Regions from separate parts of the Craurococcus roseus genome, predicted to be linked through region 2. Evidence: riboswitches for the same ligand, from Rfam matches in the RefSeq annotation. Region 2 holds a riboswitch; the other holds the start of a gene.
What was found. A riboswitch is a leader RNA that binds a small molecule or an ion and turns the genes downstream of it on or off. The one in region 2 is predicted to bind glycine.

Region 1 (8,581 bases), on a different contig from region 2:
ACACGCCGTGCGTGCTGGGGTACGTCACCATGAGCGCCGCCAACCGCGCGGAGTGCTGCTCGGCTTTGGCGCGGAGGTCGGCCACGTCCACGTTGCCGTCGCGGTCGCAGGCGACCACCACGACCCTCATGCCCGCCATCACGGCGCTCGCAGGGTTGGTGCCGTGCGCGGAGGACGGGATGAGGCACACGTCGCGCCCCGCCTCGCCGCGCGCGCGGTGGTATGCGCGGATGGCCAAGAGGCCCGCGTACTCGCCCTGGCTGCCGGCGTTGGGCTGGAGCGAGACGGCGGCGAAGCCCGTCACCGCGCAGAGCCAGTCGGCCAAGCGCCGCGTGAGTTCGGCGTAGCCCTCCGCCTGCTCGGGCGGCGCGAAGGGGTGGACGTCCGCGAAGCCGGGGAACGTCACCGGCATCATCTCGGCCGTGGCGTTCAGCTTCATGGTGCAGGAGCCGAGCGGGATCATGCTGCGGTTCAGCGCCACGTCGCGGTCTTCCAACCGCTTGAGGTAGCGCAGCATCGCGTGCTCGCTGCGGTGGGTGTTGAAGACCTCGGCCGTGAGGAAGGGCGAGCGTCGGGCAAGGGCCGCCGGCAACTCGGGCGCCGGCGCGAGGTCGGACAAGTCGGCCACCGAGGCGCCCGCCGCCTCGGCGATCGCCGCCGCCAACGACGAAAGCTCCTCGCGCGTCACCGTCTCGTCCAGGCTGACGGCGACGCAGCCCGCGTCCACGCGGCGCAGGTTGAAGCCGCGGCCGAGCGCCGCGCGCACCAGTGCATCGGCCTTGCCGCCGGCCTCGATGGCGACAGTGTCGAAAAAGGTTTCGTGGCGCAGCGCGAAGCCGGCCCGATTGGCGGCGTCGGCCAGCATCCCGGCTTGGAGGCGCACCCGTCGCGCGATGCGCGCGAGGCCCTCCGGCCCGTGCCACACCGCGTACATGCCGGCCATCACCGCCAGCAGCACCTGAGCGGTGCAGATGTTGCTCGTCGCCTTCTCGCGCCGGATGTGCTGCTCGCGCGTCTGGAGCGCGAGGCGCATCGCCGGCTGCCCCGCCGCGTCCCGGGAGACGCCGACCAGCCGCCCCGGCAAGAGGCGCTTGTGCGCGTCCTTCACCGCCATGTAGGCGGCGTGCGGCCCGCCGTAGCCGAGCGGCACGCCGAAGCGTTGCGTGCTGCCCACGACGACGTCCGCGCCCATCTCGCCGGGCGGGGTCAGCAGGCAGAGCGAGAGCGGGTCGGCGCAGACGATGGCCAGCGCCCCGGCCTTGTGCGCCGCCGCGATCTCGGGCGAGAGGTCGCGCGCCTCGCCGGTGGTGCCGGGGTATTGCAGCAGCACGGCGAAGGGCTTCTCCGCGCCCGCCGCCGCGTCGGCGATCTCCGCCGGCGGCACCACCTTCACCTCGGTGCCGACGGGCTCGGCCCGCGTCCGCACCACGGCCAGCGTCTGCGGGTGCAGGTCCGCCGCCGCCAACAGCACGCGGCCCTTGCCGCGGTGCGCCGCGTGGGCGAGAGCCACCGCCTCCGCCGCCGCTGTGCCCTCGTCCAGCAAGGAGGCGTTGGCGACAGGGAGCCCCGTGAGGTCCGCCACCGCCGTTTGAAAGTTCACCAGCGCTTCCAGCCGCCCCTGCGCGATCTCGGCTTGGTAGGGCGTGTAGGCCGTGTACCAGCCCGGGTTCTCCAGCACGTTGCGCTGGATGACCGGCGGGACGTGGGTGTTGTGGTAGCCCAGGCCGATCAGCGACTTCACGCGCCACCGGTTGCGCTCGCTCAATTCGCGCAATTCGGCCATGGCCTCCGCCTCGGTGGACGGCGCGGGCAGGGCCGAGAGGTCGGCGCCCGCGATGGCGGCAGGCAGGGTGCGCGCGGCCAAGTCTTCCAGGCTTTCGGCGCCCACCACGCGCAGCATGGCGGCGATCTCGTCGTCTGTCGGCGCGACATGGCGCTCGATGAAGGCGCCATGGTCCTCCAGCGCGGTCAGCTCCTTCAAAGCGCTCACGCCTGGCTCTCCACGAAACGCTGGTAGCCCGCTTCGTCCATCAGCTCGTCCAGCGCCGCCGCGTCGGCGATCTCCAGCTTGTAGAACCAGCCCTCGCCGGTCGGGTCGCGGTTGACCAGGCCGGGGTCCTCGGACAGGCGCTCGTTGGCTTCCACCACCCGGCCGGCCAACGGCGCGTACACGTCCGACGCCGCCTTGACGCTCTCCACCACCGCGCAAGCCTCGTTGGCGCCGACCTCGCGCCCGACTTCCGGCAGATCGACGAACACCACGTCGCCGAGCGCGGTCTGCGCGTGGTCGGTGATGCCGACCGTGGCCACGTCGCCCTCCAGGCGGACCCATTCGTGGCTGGTCGTGTACTTGGTGTCTGGCATCGGGCGGGCTCCGGGATCAGCGCGCGTAGCGGTGCGGGGTGAAGGGCAGAGGGGCGACGCGGGCGGGCAAGGCGCGGCCGCGCACCATCAATTCGAGGGCGGTCCCGTCGCCGGCGTGCGGGCGGGCGACGTAGCCCATCGCCATGGGCCCGCCGAGCGACGGGCCGAAGCCGCCGGACGTCACCTCGCCGATGGCCGCACCGCCGTCGCCGGGCGCGTGGATAGGTGTGTGGCCGCGGGCAGGTTGGCGGCCTTCGGGCTTGATGCCGACGCGGAGCCGAGACGGGCCGCTCGACAGCTCCTCCCGCACACGCTCGGCACCGGGGAAGTCCCATTCGGTGCGGCGGCGCTTGCCGATCGTCCAGGTGAGCGCCGCCTCCACCGGGCTGGTGGTCTCGTCGATATCGTTGCCGTAGAGGCAAAGGCCGGCTTCGAGGCGGAGCGAATCGCGCGCCCCGAGGCCGGCGAGCGCGGCCCCCGGCAGGGCCAGCAGCGCCTCGGCCAACCGCTCGGCCTCCTCGGCCGGCGCGCTGATCTCGAACCCGTCCTCGCCGGTGTAGCCGCTACGGCTGGCGAGCACGGGGACGCCGGCGATGCGCGCCTCGGCCACACCCATGAAGGGGAGCGCTGCGAGGTCCGGCGCCGACGGCGCGAGGGCCGCCGCCGCGCCGGGCCCCTGGAAAGCGAGCAGCGCTCGGTCCGGCAGACGACGCAAGGCGACTCCGGCAGGCAGCGCCGCCTCGACCAGCGCGAAATCCTCCTCCTTGCGGGAGGCGTTCACCACCAGGAATAGCCGGTCGCCGAGGTTCGCCACCATGAAGTCGTCGAAGATGCCGCCAGTCATGGTGGTGAACAGGGCGTAGCGCTGGCGGCCAGGCTTGAGGCCGCGGACGTCCGCCGGGGTCAGCGCCTCCAGCGCCGCCGCGGCGCCTTCCCCGCGCAGCTCGGCTTGCCCCATGTGGGACACGTCGAACAGCGCGGCGCCGGACCGGCAGGCCAAGTGCTCGGCCATGATGCCGGCCGGGTAGTGGACCGGCATGGCATAGCCCGCGAAGGGCACCATGCGGCCGCCGAGCCGGCGGTGCAGCCCGGCGAGCGGGGTTTCGAGGAGCGCTTCTCCGGATTCGGCCACGTATCCCCCTGCCGCGCGTGGCGGCGTTCAGATCGTGGCCCCCCTCTGTCCGAAGACCTGAGAGATTCGGCCGCCCTCCCAGGCGTGCCTTACTCCGTCGGTGCCAGCGCCACATGGGCGGCGCCGGGCTTTCCAGAGGCCCCTCCCCCGCGCGGTTCCTGTGCCTGAGCGTTTCCGGGGGCCGGTTGCGCCTTCGGCGGCGGCAATCACCCGCGCGTATACACGGGGCGCCACTCTCTCCCGCACGGGATCAACGGGTGTCCCCACTCGTGTAGCCCGCCGCGCGTCGCGGACGCAACCATCGTGCGGCGGCGACCGCATGCCAATCCAGAGAGGGGCGGGCGAACGCTGTTGTTCCAAGCCAAACTCGGGACGCAAGCCCCGACCCCGCGCGCTGGCAGTGCGACGAGCGAAAGCCTACCGCGGCCCCCGCCGCCGGTTCACCGCCACGTCTTCCGGCGTCAACTCGAAGGACACCAAGATACGATAATCCGTGGCCCGCCGCTCTTCACCCACCGGCAAGGACAGGCGCACCGGCTCGGCCGCGCCCGTGGCGCGGGTTTCGCCGCGATTGAAGGCCAGCCGTTCCACAAAGCTCTGCCGCTGCAGGATCTCGTCGCCCGGCCCCACCACCGCCACGAACCAGGGCAGTTCCGCCACCCGTGCGTCGCCGCCGGCCGGCCCCCGCTCCACCACGAAGGACGGAGTCAGCGTCACCTCGAGGCTGCGGTCGCGCCTGCCGGGGCGGCAGGACCCGTTCAACCCCGTGAGGCGCGCGTCGAAGACCAGGGTGGTGAGGTCCTGCACCGGCCCCGGCCGCCAACGGGTGAGGTCCGCGCCGTCGGACAGGATGCCGGGCCGCGGGCAGGCCACCGGCAAGGCGGGGCCCCGGTCGCCGCCGCAGGCCGCCGGAACCAGGCCTGCCAGCGCCGCAGCCAGGACAAGTCGCACCCGCATCCCCATCTCCCCTTTGAGCGCACCCCGGCCGGCGGCTAGCTTGCCGCCCGCCCCATCAAACGAGCGAACGGCCACCTATGCACGACACGCGATGCCTGAACATCCTGCTGGCCGGCCCGCGCGGCTTCTGCGCCGGGGTGGACCGCGCCATCAAGATCGTGGAGGAGGCCATCCGCCGGTACGGCGCCCCGGTCTACGTGCGCCACGAGATCGTCCACAACCGTTTCGTGGTGGAAACCCTGGAGCGCCAGGGCGCGGTCTTCGTAGAAGAGCTGGACGAGGTGCCGGATGACGCGCCGGTGGTGTTCTCCGCCCACGGCGTCCCCAAAAGCGTGCCGGCCGAGGCCGAACGTCGGAAGCTATTCTATCTCGATGCCACCTGTCCGCTGGTCAGCAAGGTCCACCGCGAGGCCGAGCACCACGCCGGGCGCGGCCGCCACATCCTGCTGATCGGCCACGCCGGCCACCCGGAGGTGGTGGGCACCATGGGCCAGCTCGAACCGGGCACGGTGAGCTTGGTGGAGGACGCCGAGCAGGCGGCCCGGGTGGAGGTGCCGCAAGGCGTGCCGCTGGCCTTCATCACCCAGACCACGCTCTCCGTGGACGACACGGCGGAGATCGTGGCGGCGTTGCAACGGCGCTTTCCCGGCATCTCGGCGCCGGCCAAGGAGGACATCTGCTACGCCACCACCAACCGGCAGGCGGCGGTGAAGGAGATCGCGCCGCGCGTGCAACTCATGGTGGTGGTGGGGGCGCCCAACTCCTCCAACTCGCTCCGGCTGGTGGAGGTGGCGGAGCGCGCCGGCTGCCCGCGGGCGGTGATGGTGCAGCGCGGGCGCGACCTCGACCTCGCCCTGCTGGAGGGCGTCACCGATCTCGGCGTCACCGCGGGCGCCAGCGCCCCGGAGGTGCTGGTGGAGGAGGTGCTGGCCCGCCTGCGCGAGCGATACGACCTCCGCATCGAGGAGGTGGTGGTGGCGGAGGAGCGGATCACCTTCAAGCTGCCCGCCGCGCTCCAGCCCGCGCCGGCGTGACCTCCCTGCGGCGACCCTGACGGACCGCGCATGGCCGTCTACACCGACGTGCAGGACGACGCGCTGCGCGCCTTCCTGCTCGACTACGACGTGGGCGGGTTGCTCGCGTTCCGCGGCATCGCCGAGGGGGTGGAGAACTCCAACTACGCCCTCCGCACGGAAGCCGGCGACTTCATCCTGACCCTCTACGAACGGCGCGTGGATCCGGGCGAACTGCCTTGGTTCCTCGGGTTGATGGAACACTTGGCCGCCCGCGGCCTGCCCTGCCCGCTGCCGGTGAAGGCGCGTGACGGGCAGGCGCTCCGCGAACTCGCCGGGCGGCCGGCGGCGGTTTGCACCTTCCTTTCCGGCGTGTGGCCGCGCCGCGTTCGGCCGGAGCACTGCGCGCCGCTCGGCGAAGCGCTGGCCCGCCTGCACCTGGCCGGCGAGGGCTTCGCCGCCACGCGGCCCAACGCGCTCGGACCGGCTGGGTGGCCACCGCTGCTCGACCGCTGCCGCGCGGAGGGCGACGCCGTCCAGCCCGGCTTGGTCGCCGAGTTGGACGGGGCGCTCGCGGCCATCCTCCGCGACTGGCCCGCGCCGGGCGCGCTGCCGGAAGGGCACATCCACGCGGACCTGTTCCCGGACAACGTCTTCTTCCTGCCCGGCCCGGACGGAAAGCCGCGCGTGTCCGGCCTGATCGACTTCTACTTCGCCTGCACCGACCTCTTGGCTTACGACCTCGCGGTGTGCCTGAACGCTTGGTGCTTCGAGCCCGACGGCCGCACCTTCAACGTGACCAGGGCGCACGCCTTGCTGTCGGCCTACGGCGCGCTGCGCCCCTTGTCGGGGACCGAGCGCGCCGCGCTGCCGGTGCTTTGCCGCGGTGCGGCGCTGCGCTTCCTGCTCACGCGGTTGCACGATTGGACGGAAACGCCGGCCGGCGCGCTCGTCACCCGCAAGGACCCGTTGGAATACCTGCGCAAGCTGCGCTTCTTCGCCCGCGCCGAGGGGGGCGCCGACATTGGACTCTGACCAAGCGGAACAGACGGCCACGGCCGTCGAGGTCTGGACCGACGGCGGCTGCAAGCCCAACCCCGGCCCCGGCGGGTGGGCGGCCATCCTGCGTTACAACGGGAGCGAGCGCGAACTCTCCGGCGCCGACCCCGCGACCACCAACAACCGCATGGAGCTGACGGCGGCTATCAGCGCGCTGGAGGCGCTGAAACGCCCCTGCCGCGTCGTGCTGCACACCGACAGCGAGTACGTGCGCAACGGGCTCACGCGCTGGGTGGCGGGCTGGGTGCGCAACAACTGGCGCAACGCCGCGCGCGACCCGGTGGCGAACATGGAATTGTGGCAGCGCCTGCTCGCCGCCGCCAAGCCGCACCAAGTCGAGTGGAAGTGGGTGCGCGGCCACGCAGGCGACGCGATGAACGAACGCGCGGACCGGCTGGCGACGGCGGCCCGGATGCGGGGCGGGTAGATGCGGGTGCTGCTGATCGACGACGACCCGCTGGTGCGGCAGTTGCTCGCGGACACGCTCGCCGACGAGGGGATCGAGGTGGACGGGCTCGCCAACGCGGAGGACGCCTTGGTCCTGCTCGGCGCCGGCCAAGTGCCGGACGTGCTGGTGGCGGACATCGACCTCGGGCCGGGTCTGAGCGGGCTCGACCTCGCCGGCATCGCGCGGGAGCGCCACCCGGCGGTGGAGGTGGTGCTGATCAGCGGCACGGCGCCCGACCCGGCCCGAACGTCGCCGGACCGCCACGAGCGCTTCCTCCAGAAGCCCTTCGCCCCCGCCGCGTTGGCCGAGGCGATCCGCGGCGCTGCGCGGGACGCGGCGGCATCGGACCCCTGACGCGGCGGCCCCCTGCGGGGTTGTGGTGGCCGCGGGCCAGCGGATGTGGTACATTGTCTTTGTGCGGCGCATCCATGCAGCCGCGCCGACAAGGACCCCTCCGGGGGTTCACGTCACAACGGAAGGGTGGCCCGTGCGCCCCCGAAGACTTGAGCTCCGCGAGCCGCGGAGCGCAACCGAGTGGGATCGCCTGCACGCGATCCGCAAGACGCACATCTTCGACGTGTACCACCCTCCGGACGGCCCCTGGCCGTGCGAGTACGACCCCGCGCACCCGGACGACCGCGATTCGGCTAACAGGCCGCTGCTGCTGTTCGCCGACGACGAGGTCGCGGGCACCCTGCGCCTCGACCTCAAGCCCGATGGCAGGGCGGTGATACGCTTGGTGGCCCTAGAGCCCGGCTTCCGCGGCGGCGGCCTCGGCGCGGCTATCCTGGAGTTGGCCGAAGGTTTGGCGTTGGACTCGGGCGCCCGGATGCTGTGCGTCAACGCGCAGCCCGGGGTGGTCGGCTTCTACGCCCGCCGGGGCTTCACGCCCGGGAGGTGGGAGGGCTGCACCACCTGCCCGCGGGGCGTGCCCATGGCGAAGCCGCTCATGGGCGGGCTGCCGATCCGGCCCGAGGTGCGGCCCGTCCCGGCCGGGCCGCACCTGCAAAGGGCGGCTTGACCCCCCTCGCGCGGGCTCGGCGGCTGCGTCAGCGGGTGGGGCCGGCCCCACCCTGGCTTTCCGCCCCGCCCGGCGTGGGCGCGACGGTAGGTGCGCCGCTGCGGTCCGCCGCTGCGGCAGCCTGCTCCCGCAGCGACACGAGTTCGCGGCGCTGGCCTTCCAAGCGGGCCTCGCCTTCGGCCAGCGCCCGGTCGAGGTCCTGGCGGCGGCGGTCCATGGCTTCGAGCTGGGCCCGCAACGCACGCTCCTCCTGCCGCGCTTGTTCCAGCGCTTGGCGGGACGCGTCGGCGCCGCGGGCGAGGTCCGCTGACCGTGTTTCGGCCTCTTGCACTCGGGCGCCGGCCTGCTCCGTCCCGCGCGCCGTGTCGGCGAGCCGGGCAGCGGCCTGATCCAACGCCGCGTTGCGCTCCGCCATGGTTCGTTCCGCGTCGACGAGTTGCTGCCGCAGCGCTTGGCGGCGCTGCTCCTCGGCGGCCGCCTGCTGGGCGAGCGCGGCGAGGCGCTGCTCGGCACCCCGGAGCCCGGTGCCCAACTCCGCGGAACGCGCTTCCAGCGCGCGGAGGGACGCCTCGGCCGCTTCGCGCTCG
Region 2 (8,581 bases):
CGGGCGGCGCGCCCTCCTGCTTGTCAGCCGGATGCGGGTAGCGGCCGTTGGCGTCGGCCTGCCACGCCTCGACCAGCGCGTCGCGCACCAGGCCGCCGGCGCCGTCGAAGATGCGGCCTTCGATGCGGACGCGCTCACCCTTGGCGCCGGGGCCGGCCATCGGCTCGGTGCCGAGGTTGTTCTCGAAGATGTCGAAGCCGGCCTGCCGCGGGATCAGGCCGATGTGGACGTAGGGGCCGGCGGTCTGGGATGGCGATTCCGGCAGGTGGCTGCTGTCGTCGCTCATGGCTCAGTTCCCCTGCAGCTTGTTTTCGAACAGCGTGGAGCGGCGGCCGCGCAGCACGATGTCCCAGCGATAGGCCAGCGTGTGCAGCGGCACGGAGGCGCCAAGGTCGAGCTTCGCCACCAGCCGCTCCCGCGCGTCCGGGTCGGGGATGGTGGCGATGATGCTGTCGTGGCGGATCAGCGGGTCGCCCTCGAAGTACATCTGCGTGATGAGGCGTTGGGCGAAGCCGGAGCCGAAGACGGAGAAGTGCATGTGCGCCGGCCGCCAGTCGTTGAGCCGGTTGCGGTAGGGATAGGGCCCGGGCTTCACGGTGCGGAAGTGCCAGCGGCCTTCGTCGTCGGTGACGGCCCGGCCGCAGCCGCCGAAGTTGGGATCTATCGGCGCCTCGTAGCGGTCGTTCCTGTGGCGGTAACGGCCGGCACCGTTGGCCTGCCAAACCTCCACCAGCACGTTCGGCACCGGGCGCGCGTTGCCGTCCAGCACGCGGCCGTGGAGGATCACGCGCTCGCCGATCGGCTCTCCTCCTTCCCGCGCGTAATTGCGCAGGAGGTCGTTGTCGAGCGGGCCGAGTTCGTTGTAGCCGAATACGGGTCCGGTCACTTCGGAGAGGGAGTTCTGCAAGGAGATCAGCGGCAGGCGCGGCGAGCGCAGCACGCTGGTCTTGTAGATCGGCGTCAGCGCCGGCGGGTGCGACGCGGTGTCGCGGGCGATGAACTCGCTGTCGTGGTCGAGCATGGCGGCCCCTCCCTCAGGCGTTGCCGGCGGGCGCGAGGCCCAGCATCCGGCGCGCCTCGGCGGGCGACGCCGGGCGCCGGCCGTGCCGCGCCACCGCCTCGGCGGCCATGCGCACCAGCTCGGCGTTGCCCGACGCCAGCCGGTCCTTGGAGGCGCGGACGTTGTCCTCCAGACCGGTGCGCACCCCGTCCGCACCGCGGGCCAGCGCCCACTCCATCACCCGCGACTGGTTCGCGCCGATGCCGGCCGCGGTCCAGGTGGCGCGGGGCAGGACGCGCCGCAGTTCGCCCAGCAGGACGTCGAGCAGGCGCTCCTCCGCGGGCAGGGCGTTCTTCACGCCCATGACGAACTGCACGTGCGGCCTCTCGTCCATCAGCCCGGCGTCCACCAGCCGGCGGGCGCCGTGGATATGGGAGAGGTCGAAGACCTCGATCTCCGGCCGCACGCCGTTGTTCCGCATTTTAGTGGCCAGGTCCGTCACCAGCGCGGCCGGGTTCTCGTACACGATGGTCGGGAAGTTGACCGAGCCGGTGGAGAGCGAGGCCATGTCGGGCCGGAGCTCCAGCGCGTTGCCGCGGGCCGCCGGGTCGCGGCCGCGCCCGCCGGTCGAGAACTGCACGACCATGCCGGGGCAGTGCTTGCGCACCCCCTCCTGCACCTGGGCGAACAGGGCGGGGTCGGAGGACGGGCTCTCGTCGGGGTTGCGGACGTGGATGTGGACGAGCGAGGCGCCGGCCTCGAAGGCCTCGTGGGTGCTCTCGACCTGCTCGGCCGGCGTGGTCGGAACGGCGGGGTTGTCCTTCTTGCGCGGCACCGAGCCGGTGATGGCGACGGCGATGACGCAGGGTTCTCCGGCCATTGTGGTGTCCTCCTCCCGATGCGGCGCCGCGCGCGTCACTGCACGCGGATGTTCCTGGCGCGGATGACCTCGCGCCACTTGGCGTTCTCGGCCTCGAAGTAGGCGGGCCAGTCTTCCGGCGGGCGCACGTCGGGCGTCACGCCGAGCGCGGCCAGCCGCTCCAGCGTTTCCGGCGCTTCCATCGCGGCGCGCGCCGCGGCGCCGAGGCGGCGGACGATCGGCTCCGGTGTGCCGGCGGGCGCCAGGAGGGCGATGTGCTCCAGCACCTCGTAGTCCGGGAAGCCCTGCTCGCGGAAGGTGGGCACCTCCGGCGCGACGGGGCTGCGCTCGCGCGAGCTGATGGCGAGCGCGCGCAGGTCGCCCGATTGGATAAAGGGAACGAGGCCGGACGCGGCCTGCATCACCATTTGCGCTTCGCCCGTCAGCGTCCCTTGCACCGCCGGCGCGCCGCCGCGGTAGCCGACGTCTGGCATGTCGATGCCGGCGCTCTGGAGGAACAGCTCGGTGGCCAGGTGCGTGGAGGAGCCGGAACCGGAGTTGGCGTAGGCCATCCTGCTGTTCGGCTTCTTCGCCAATTCGATGAATTCCGCCAGCGTGCGGGCCGGGGACGCTTTGGGCACGACCAGGATGATCGGCATGGCGGCGACCAGGCCGATGCCGGTGAAGGCGCGGCCGTTGTCGTAGGGCAGTTGGTAGAGGTGCGGCGCCATTGCGTAGGTGCTCACGGTGCCGACCAGAAGCGTGTAGCCGTCCGGCCGGGCGCGGGCGACGGAGGCGAAGCCGATGGTGCCGTTGGCGCCGGTGCGGTTGTCCACCACGAAGGGGCGGCCGACGTCGCTCGAAAGCTTCGCCGCCAGGATGCGCGCCACCGCGTCGGTGGAGCCGCCCGCCGCCCAGGGCACCACCAGCGTCACCGGGCGGCTGGGGTAGTCGCCCTGGGCCTGGGCGCGGGCGGCGATGGACGCCGCGCCCGCGGCGCCGAGCGAGGCGGACAGGAAACGCCGGCGGCCGATCGGTCCAGTCATCCGTTCGCCTCCCCTGCCCCGCCCCTGCTACTCCAAGGTGATCCCGCGGGTTTTGATGACGTCGCCCCACTTCGCGCTCTCGGCGGCGAAGTAGGCGGGCCATTCCTCCGGCGTCCCCACGGTGGGGAAGATGGAGTTCTGCCGCAAGCGCTCCAGCACCTCCGGGTTCCGCATGGTCGCGGCGGTGGCGGCGGCCAGCTTGCGGAGGATCGGCGCCGGGGTGCCGGCGGGCGCCAGCAGGGCGAAGTCGCTGGTCGCCTCGTAGCCCGGGAAGTCGGACTCGGCGATGGTGGGCACCTCGGGGGCCAGCGGGTTGCGCTCCGGCGTGCTGACGCCGAGCGCGACGATCTTTTTGTCGGCCATGAGCGGCAGCGCCGTCACTCCGTCCACGAAGGCCATCTCCACCTCGCCGGTGATGAGCGCCTGCACCGCCGGGGCGCCGCCGCGGTAGGTCACGTTCTGCACGTCTATGCCCGCCGAGCGCAGGAACAGCTCGGTCGCCAAGTGCGCGGAGGAGCCGGCCCCGGAGGAGCCGTAGCTCAGCTTGCCCGGCTGCGCCTTGGCCTTGGCGATGAGGCCCTGGATGTCGTTCACGCCGAGCTTCGGGTTCACGCACAGGAAAATGGGGGAGACTGCGAGGCGGCCGGCGGAGGCGAACGCCTTGTCGTCGTCGTATCCGCGCTGCGGGAAGAGGTGCCGCGCCATGGCGTAGGTGGAGTTCACGCCGAGCAGGAGCGTGTGCCCGTCCGGCCGGGCGCGGGCGACGGAGGCGTGGCCGACGGTGCCGGAGGCGCCGGGGCGGTTGTCCACCACCACGTTGCCGTTCAGTTCCTTGGAGAGCTGCTGCGCCACCACGCGGGCGACGAAGTCGGTCGAGCCGCCGGGCGCCCAGGCGACAACCAGCGTCACCGGGCGGTTGCCGGGGTAGGCGTCCGCCGATTGCGCCCCGGCGGGGCGGGAGCCGGTGGCGGCGAGAAGGCCGAGGGCGGCCGTGCAGAGGCCGCGGCGGTTCAGGCGCATGGATTTCTCCTCCGTTTTCCCGACCGGGGCGTGGCGCCGTTCCGGCCCGCCCCGTTTTGCGTTGACGTGTACGTACCAGATAGTACATTAGCTCCGCAAGGGACGATTCGAGCCGAAAGCCGACTTTCGGCGTCGCCACGGAGGATCCGTCGCATGACCACCTGGGACAGCCGCCCCGCCCTGCTCGCGGGCCTCATCGGAACCGGCATCGGCGCTTCCCTCACCCCCGCCCTGCACGAGCGCGAGGGCGCGGAGCAAGGCCTGCGGTCCATCTACCGCCGGCTGGACCTCAGCGCGTTGGGCTTGGGCGTGGAAGCCTTGCCGGAACTGCTCACCGCCGCCGAACGGGTGGGCTTCGCCGGCCTCAACGTCACCCACCCTTGCAAGCAGGCGGTGATCCCGCTGCTGCACGAACTCTCGGACGACGCGCGGGCGCTCGGCGCGGTGAACACGGTGGTGCTGCGGGGCGGCAGACGTGTCGGCCACAACACCGATTGGTCGGGCTTCGCCGAGGGCTTCCGGCGCGGTTTGCCGGATGCCAAGCGGGACCGGGTGGCGCAGATCGGCGCGGGCGGCGCCGGCGCAGCCGTGGCGCACGCGATCCTGACGCTCGGCGCCACGCGGCTTTCCGTGTTCGACACCGACGGGGCGCGGGCGGAGGCGCTGGCGGACGCGCTGTGCGCCCGCTTCGGCGAGGGCCGCGCGGCGGCCGGGACCGACCTCCGCGGGGCGATGGCGGGGGCGGACGGCGTGGTGAACTGCACGCCGGTCGGCATGGCCAAGTACCCCGGCCTGCCGCTGCCCGCGGCGCTGCTGCGCCCGTCGCACTGGGTGGCGGAGATCGTCTACTTCCCGTTGGAAACCGAATTGCTGCGCGCCGCGCGGGCGCTCGGCTGCGCGACGCTGGACGGCGGCGGCATGGCGGTGTTCCAGGCGGTGGGCGCCTTCCGCCTGTTCACAGGGCTGGAGCCGGACGCGGAGCGGATGCTGCGGCATTTCAAAGACATGGTGTCGGAGGCGGCCCCGGACGCGCCGCGGACCTGACTCGCAGCAGCCCTGCCCCGGATGCGGGACTCCATGGCGGCGCGGTGCCGGCCCGCTACCGTCGCTACATGAACGCTGCGACCCGGCTTGCCACCTATGGCACGCTCGCGCCCGGACGGCCGAACCATCACCAGCTTGCCGGATTGAACGATCGCTGGGGCACCGGGATCGTCCGGGGTGATCTCGCCGCCGAAGGTTGGGGCGCCGGGCTCGGCTATCCGGCCCTCGTCCTCGACCCGCGCGGGGGACCGATCGAGGTGCGCGTTTTCGAGTCGGACGATCTGCCCGGCCATTGGTTCCGCTTGGATGCCTTCGAAGGCGAAGGCTACCGGCGCGTCGTCGCGGACGTCGAAACGCCGGGCGGAACAGTCCAGGCGTGGGTCTACGTGGCGGCGCGGTAGCGGGCGCCCGCCACGGGACAGGAGGTTCGATCCGCGGCATGTTCCGGCCCTCACGCCACCGTCGGTCGCGGTTCTTTTGCTTGATCCACCGCCCGTTCTCCGCGATGTTGCGGTTGTCCGACGAGGCGCGCGGGAGAGCGTCGCAGGCCGCAGCACGCGGCTGGGTGACCGCCGACGGAGCAACCCCCCAGGAAACTCTCAGGCAACCGGACCGCGCGCTGAGGACACTCTGGAGAGAGGCGCCGAAAGGCGTCCACCGAAGGGGACGCGCGCGCCCTCCCGCGGGAGGGCCGGGCCAAGCTCTCAGGTAAGCGGACAGACGGGGGCGGATCGGACGGCGGGCGCAGCGCGCCGCGCCGCCGGCCGCGAACCCTTGTCGTCAGGAGCCTGCGGGCATGAGCACCGTCGCCGTCATCGGGTCCGGGATCACCGGCGTCACCACCGCCTACGCGCTGCTGGAGCGCGGCCACGAGGTGGTCGTGCTGGACCGCCAGCGCTACGCCGGCATGGAGACCTCCTTCGCCAACGGCGGCCAGCTCTCGGCCAGCAACGCCGAGGTCTGGAACAACTGGGGCACCGTGGCGAAGGGCGCGAAGTGGATGCTCCGGCGCGACGCGCCGCTGCTGATCAACCCGCGCCCCTCGTTCCACAAGTATTCCTGGCTCGCCGAGTTCGTTGGGCGCATCCGCGACTACCGCGCCAACACCGTCGCCACCACCGCGCTCGCCATCGAGGCGCGGAAGCACCTCTTCGCCATGGCCGAGAAGGAGGGCATCGAGTTCGACCTGGAGCGGCGCGGCATCCTGCACGTCTACCGCGACCGGGATGGCTTCGAAGCGGCGGCGGCGGTCAACGCGCTGCTGCGCGAAGGCGGGCTCGACCGCCGCGCCGTCACCCCGGAGGAGATGCGCGCCATCGAGCCGGCGCTGCCGAGGGGCGCCTTCCACGGCGGCTTCTTCACGCCGTCCGACTCCACCGGCGACATCCACAAGTTCACGCGCGGCCTGGCCGACGCCTGCGTCCGGCGCGGCGCCCGCTTCGAGTTCGGCGCGGAGGTGTCCGCCATCGAGCACGGGCCGGACGGGGTCGGCATCCGCTGGACGCGCGGGGGCGAAGGCGCGGGCTCCGTCCGGGCGGACGCAGTGGTGGTCTGCGCCGGCGTCGCCAGCCGGCGCTTCGCCGCCATGCTGGGAGACCGGGTTAACGTCTACCCGGTGAAGGGCTACTCCATCACCGTCCACCTCGACGACGAAGGGAGCCGAAGCGCGGCGCCGACCGTGAGCCTGCTCGACGAGGCCACGAAGATCGTCACCAGCCGCCTCGGGCGCGAGCGCTTCCGCGTCGCCGGCACGGCGGAGTTCAACGGCGAGAACCGCGACATCCGCGCCGACCGCATCCGCCCGCTGGTGGAGTGGACGGGGGGCATGTTCCCCGGCGTGTCCACCGCCCGCGTGGTGCCCTGGGCCGGCCTGCGCCCGATGACGCCGAGCCTGATGCCGCGCATCGGCCGGGGCCGCCGGGCCGGCGTGTTCTACAACACCGGCCACGGCCACCTCGGCTGGACGCTCTCCGCCGCGACGGCGCAGATGGTGGCTGACGCGGTGGACGCCGAGGCCTCGGAAGGCGGCCGGACGGCGCGCGCCGCCTGAGCGCGGGGATCGGGGCGCGCGGTCCGGCCGGTGGCTGGGCGGGGGGTGCGCTTCCAGCGAGCGGCCTGGGGGGTCCTCTCCCGCGGCGGCTGGCCCCGCCGGCGCCCGGCCGCGCGGACGCGCACCGGCCCGGCGACTACGGCCCGGCGACTACGGCCGCAGGTAGCGCAGCACCGCCTCCACCACCATGCGCCGGTGCGCGTCCGCGCGGCCGGGCGTTGCCGAGTCTTCGCCGAAGATGGCGCGGAGCGTATGGCGGTTCGACACGCGGTAGAAGCAGAAGGCGCTGATGAGCATGTGGAGATCGAGCGGGTCCACGCCCGCGCGGAACGCGCCCTCCGCTTCCCCGCGCCGGAGCAGCGCGGCCACCGTGCCGATCACCGCCGCGTTGCGCTGCTTGATGGTGGCTGAGGCCGCGACCGTGCGCGCTTCCTCGATGTTCTCGCCGCTGACCAGCCGCACGAATTCCGGGTGCGCGGCGTGGTGGTCGAAGGTGGTTTCCACCAAGCGGCGCATGGCGTCGGCCGGCGGCAATCCGTCCAGGCGGAGCGCGCCTTCGGCGTCGCGCATCCCGCCGTAGGCTTCCTCCAACGCCGCGGCGTAGAGCCCCTCCTTCCCGCCGAAATAGTAGTAGATCATCCGCTTGGTCGTGCGGGTGCGGGCGGCGATGTCGTCCACGCGGGCGCCGGCGTAGCCTTTTTCGCTGAACTCGGCGGTAGCGGCGGCGAGGATGTCGCGCCGGGTCTGGTCGGCATCGCGGGTTTGGGGCCGGTTGGCGACTCCGGCGGGGGCGGCCCGCGACTCGTCGAGTGGCATTTGGATTGAACTCTCCGGTTCGTACACAGCGTATCACACGGGCGCCCCGTTGTCGCGTCCACCGATGTTTCGGGGGTGTGGAGGCCGTGGCGGGTTCGCTTTTTGGTTGCATCTGGGATGTTGTCCGGGCAACCATCGGCTCGCGGCTCCAAACGGTATACGGGGAATGCCGATCGCCGCTCCGGGCGGTCGCCGGTCGGCCGCCACGATACCTTCTTATCCGGCCAAGGGTTTCGGACGGAGCTTGATGCAACGCACGCTCGACGGCACGGACGGCGACCGGGGGCCACTGGGCCTCGCGGCGCCCCATGAGCCGAAGGTCCGGCCGGGTTCCGCCGACTCCGGGGCGGGCGGCGCCGAACCGCCGGCCAGCGCCCGCGAAGCGGAGTTGGAGGCCGAGGTGGCGCGACTCCGCCGGGCCTTGGCGAAGGCGGAACGCGCCGCCGCCCGGGACGTCGAGGTGGAGCGCCGGGCCGTCGCGGCCTTGGCGGAAAGCGAGGCGCGGCTGCGCTTGGCGCAAGAGGCGGCCGAGGTCGGCGTGTTCGAGCGCAACGTTTCGACCGGCCGCGCGCACTGGTCCGCGGCGATGTTCCGCATCTACGGCCTCGGCCCGGAGGGCCGCAGCCCCGAGGTCACGGACGAGGAATACCTGTCCCTCCTCGACGAGGAGGACCGCGAGCGCCACCGCGCGCGGCGCAACGCCCGGCGCGCTGACCCGGCGGCGCCGCGCTACGCCCACGAATTCC

Region 1: another riboswitch for glycine. It lies ahead of gcvT (glycine cleavage system aminomethyltransferase GcvT); the one in region 2 lies ahead of ABD067_RS02680 (D-amino acid dehydrogenase).

Annotation. Positions count from the first base shown of each region.
Region 1 covers NZ_BAAAFZ010000118.1:4,715-13,295, forward strand. The annotation lists gene gcvP (aminomethyl-transferring glycine dehydrogenase) at 1-1,990, opposite strand, end outside; gene gcvH (glycine cleavage system protein GcvH) at 1,987-2,364, opposite strand; gene gcvT (glycine cleavage system aminomethyltransferase GcvT) at 2,381-3,496, opposite strand; glycine riboswitch at 3,539-3,635, opposite strand; glycine riboswitch at 3,639-3,749, opposite strand; gene ABD067_RS25440 (hypothetical protein) at 3,914-4,453, opposite strand; gene ispH (4-hydroxy-3-methylbut-2-enyl diphosphate reductase) at 4,531-5,487, shown strand; gene ABD067_RS25450 (homoserine kinase) at 5,518-6,501, shown strand; gene rnhA (ribonuclease HI) at 6,491-6,952, shown strand; gene ABD067_RS25460 (response regulator) at 6,953-7,327, shown strand; gene ABD067_RS25465 (GNAT family N-acetyltransferase) at 7,461-7,994, shown strand; gene ABD067_RS25470 (coiled-coil domain-containing protein) at 8,023-8,581, opposite strand, start outside.
Region 2 covers NZ_BAAAFZ010000007.1:132,381-140,961, forward strand. The annotation lists gene pcaG (protocatechuate 3,4-dioxygenase subunit alpha) at 1-286, opposite strand, end outside; gene pcaH (protocatechuate 3,4-dioxygenase subunit beta) at 290-1,021, opposite strand; gene ABD067_RS02655 (BKACE family enzyme) at 1,035-1,880, opposite strand; gene ABD067_RS02660 (Bug family tripartite tricarboxylate transporter substrate binding protein) at 1,916-2,905, opposite strand; gene ABD067_RS02665 (Bug family tripartite tricarboxylate transporter substrate binding protein) at 2,933-3,925, opposite strand; gene ABD067_RS02670 (shikimate dehydrogenase) at 4,079-4,969, shown strand; gene ABD067_RS02675 (gamma-glutamylcyclotransferase family protein) at 5,014-5,370, shown strand; glycine riboswitch at 5,491-5,594, shown strand; glycine riboswitch at 5,599-5,690, shown strand; gene ABD067_RS02680 (D-amino acid dehydrogenase) at 5,766-7,019, shown strand; gene ABD067_RS02685 (TetR/AcrR family transcriptional regulator) at 7,170-7,835, opposite strand; gene ABD067_RS02690 (sensor histidine kinase) at 8,083-8,581, shown strand, end outside.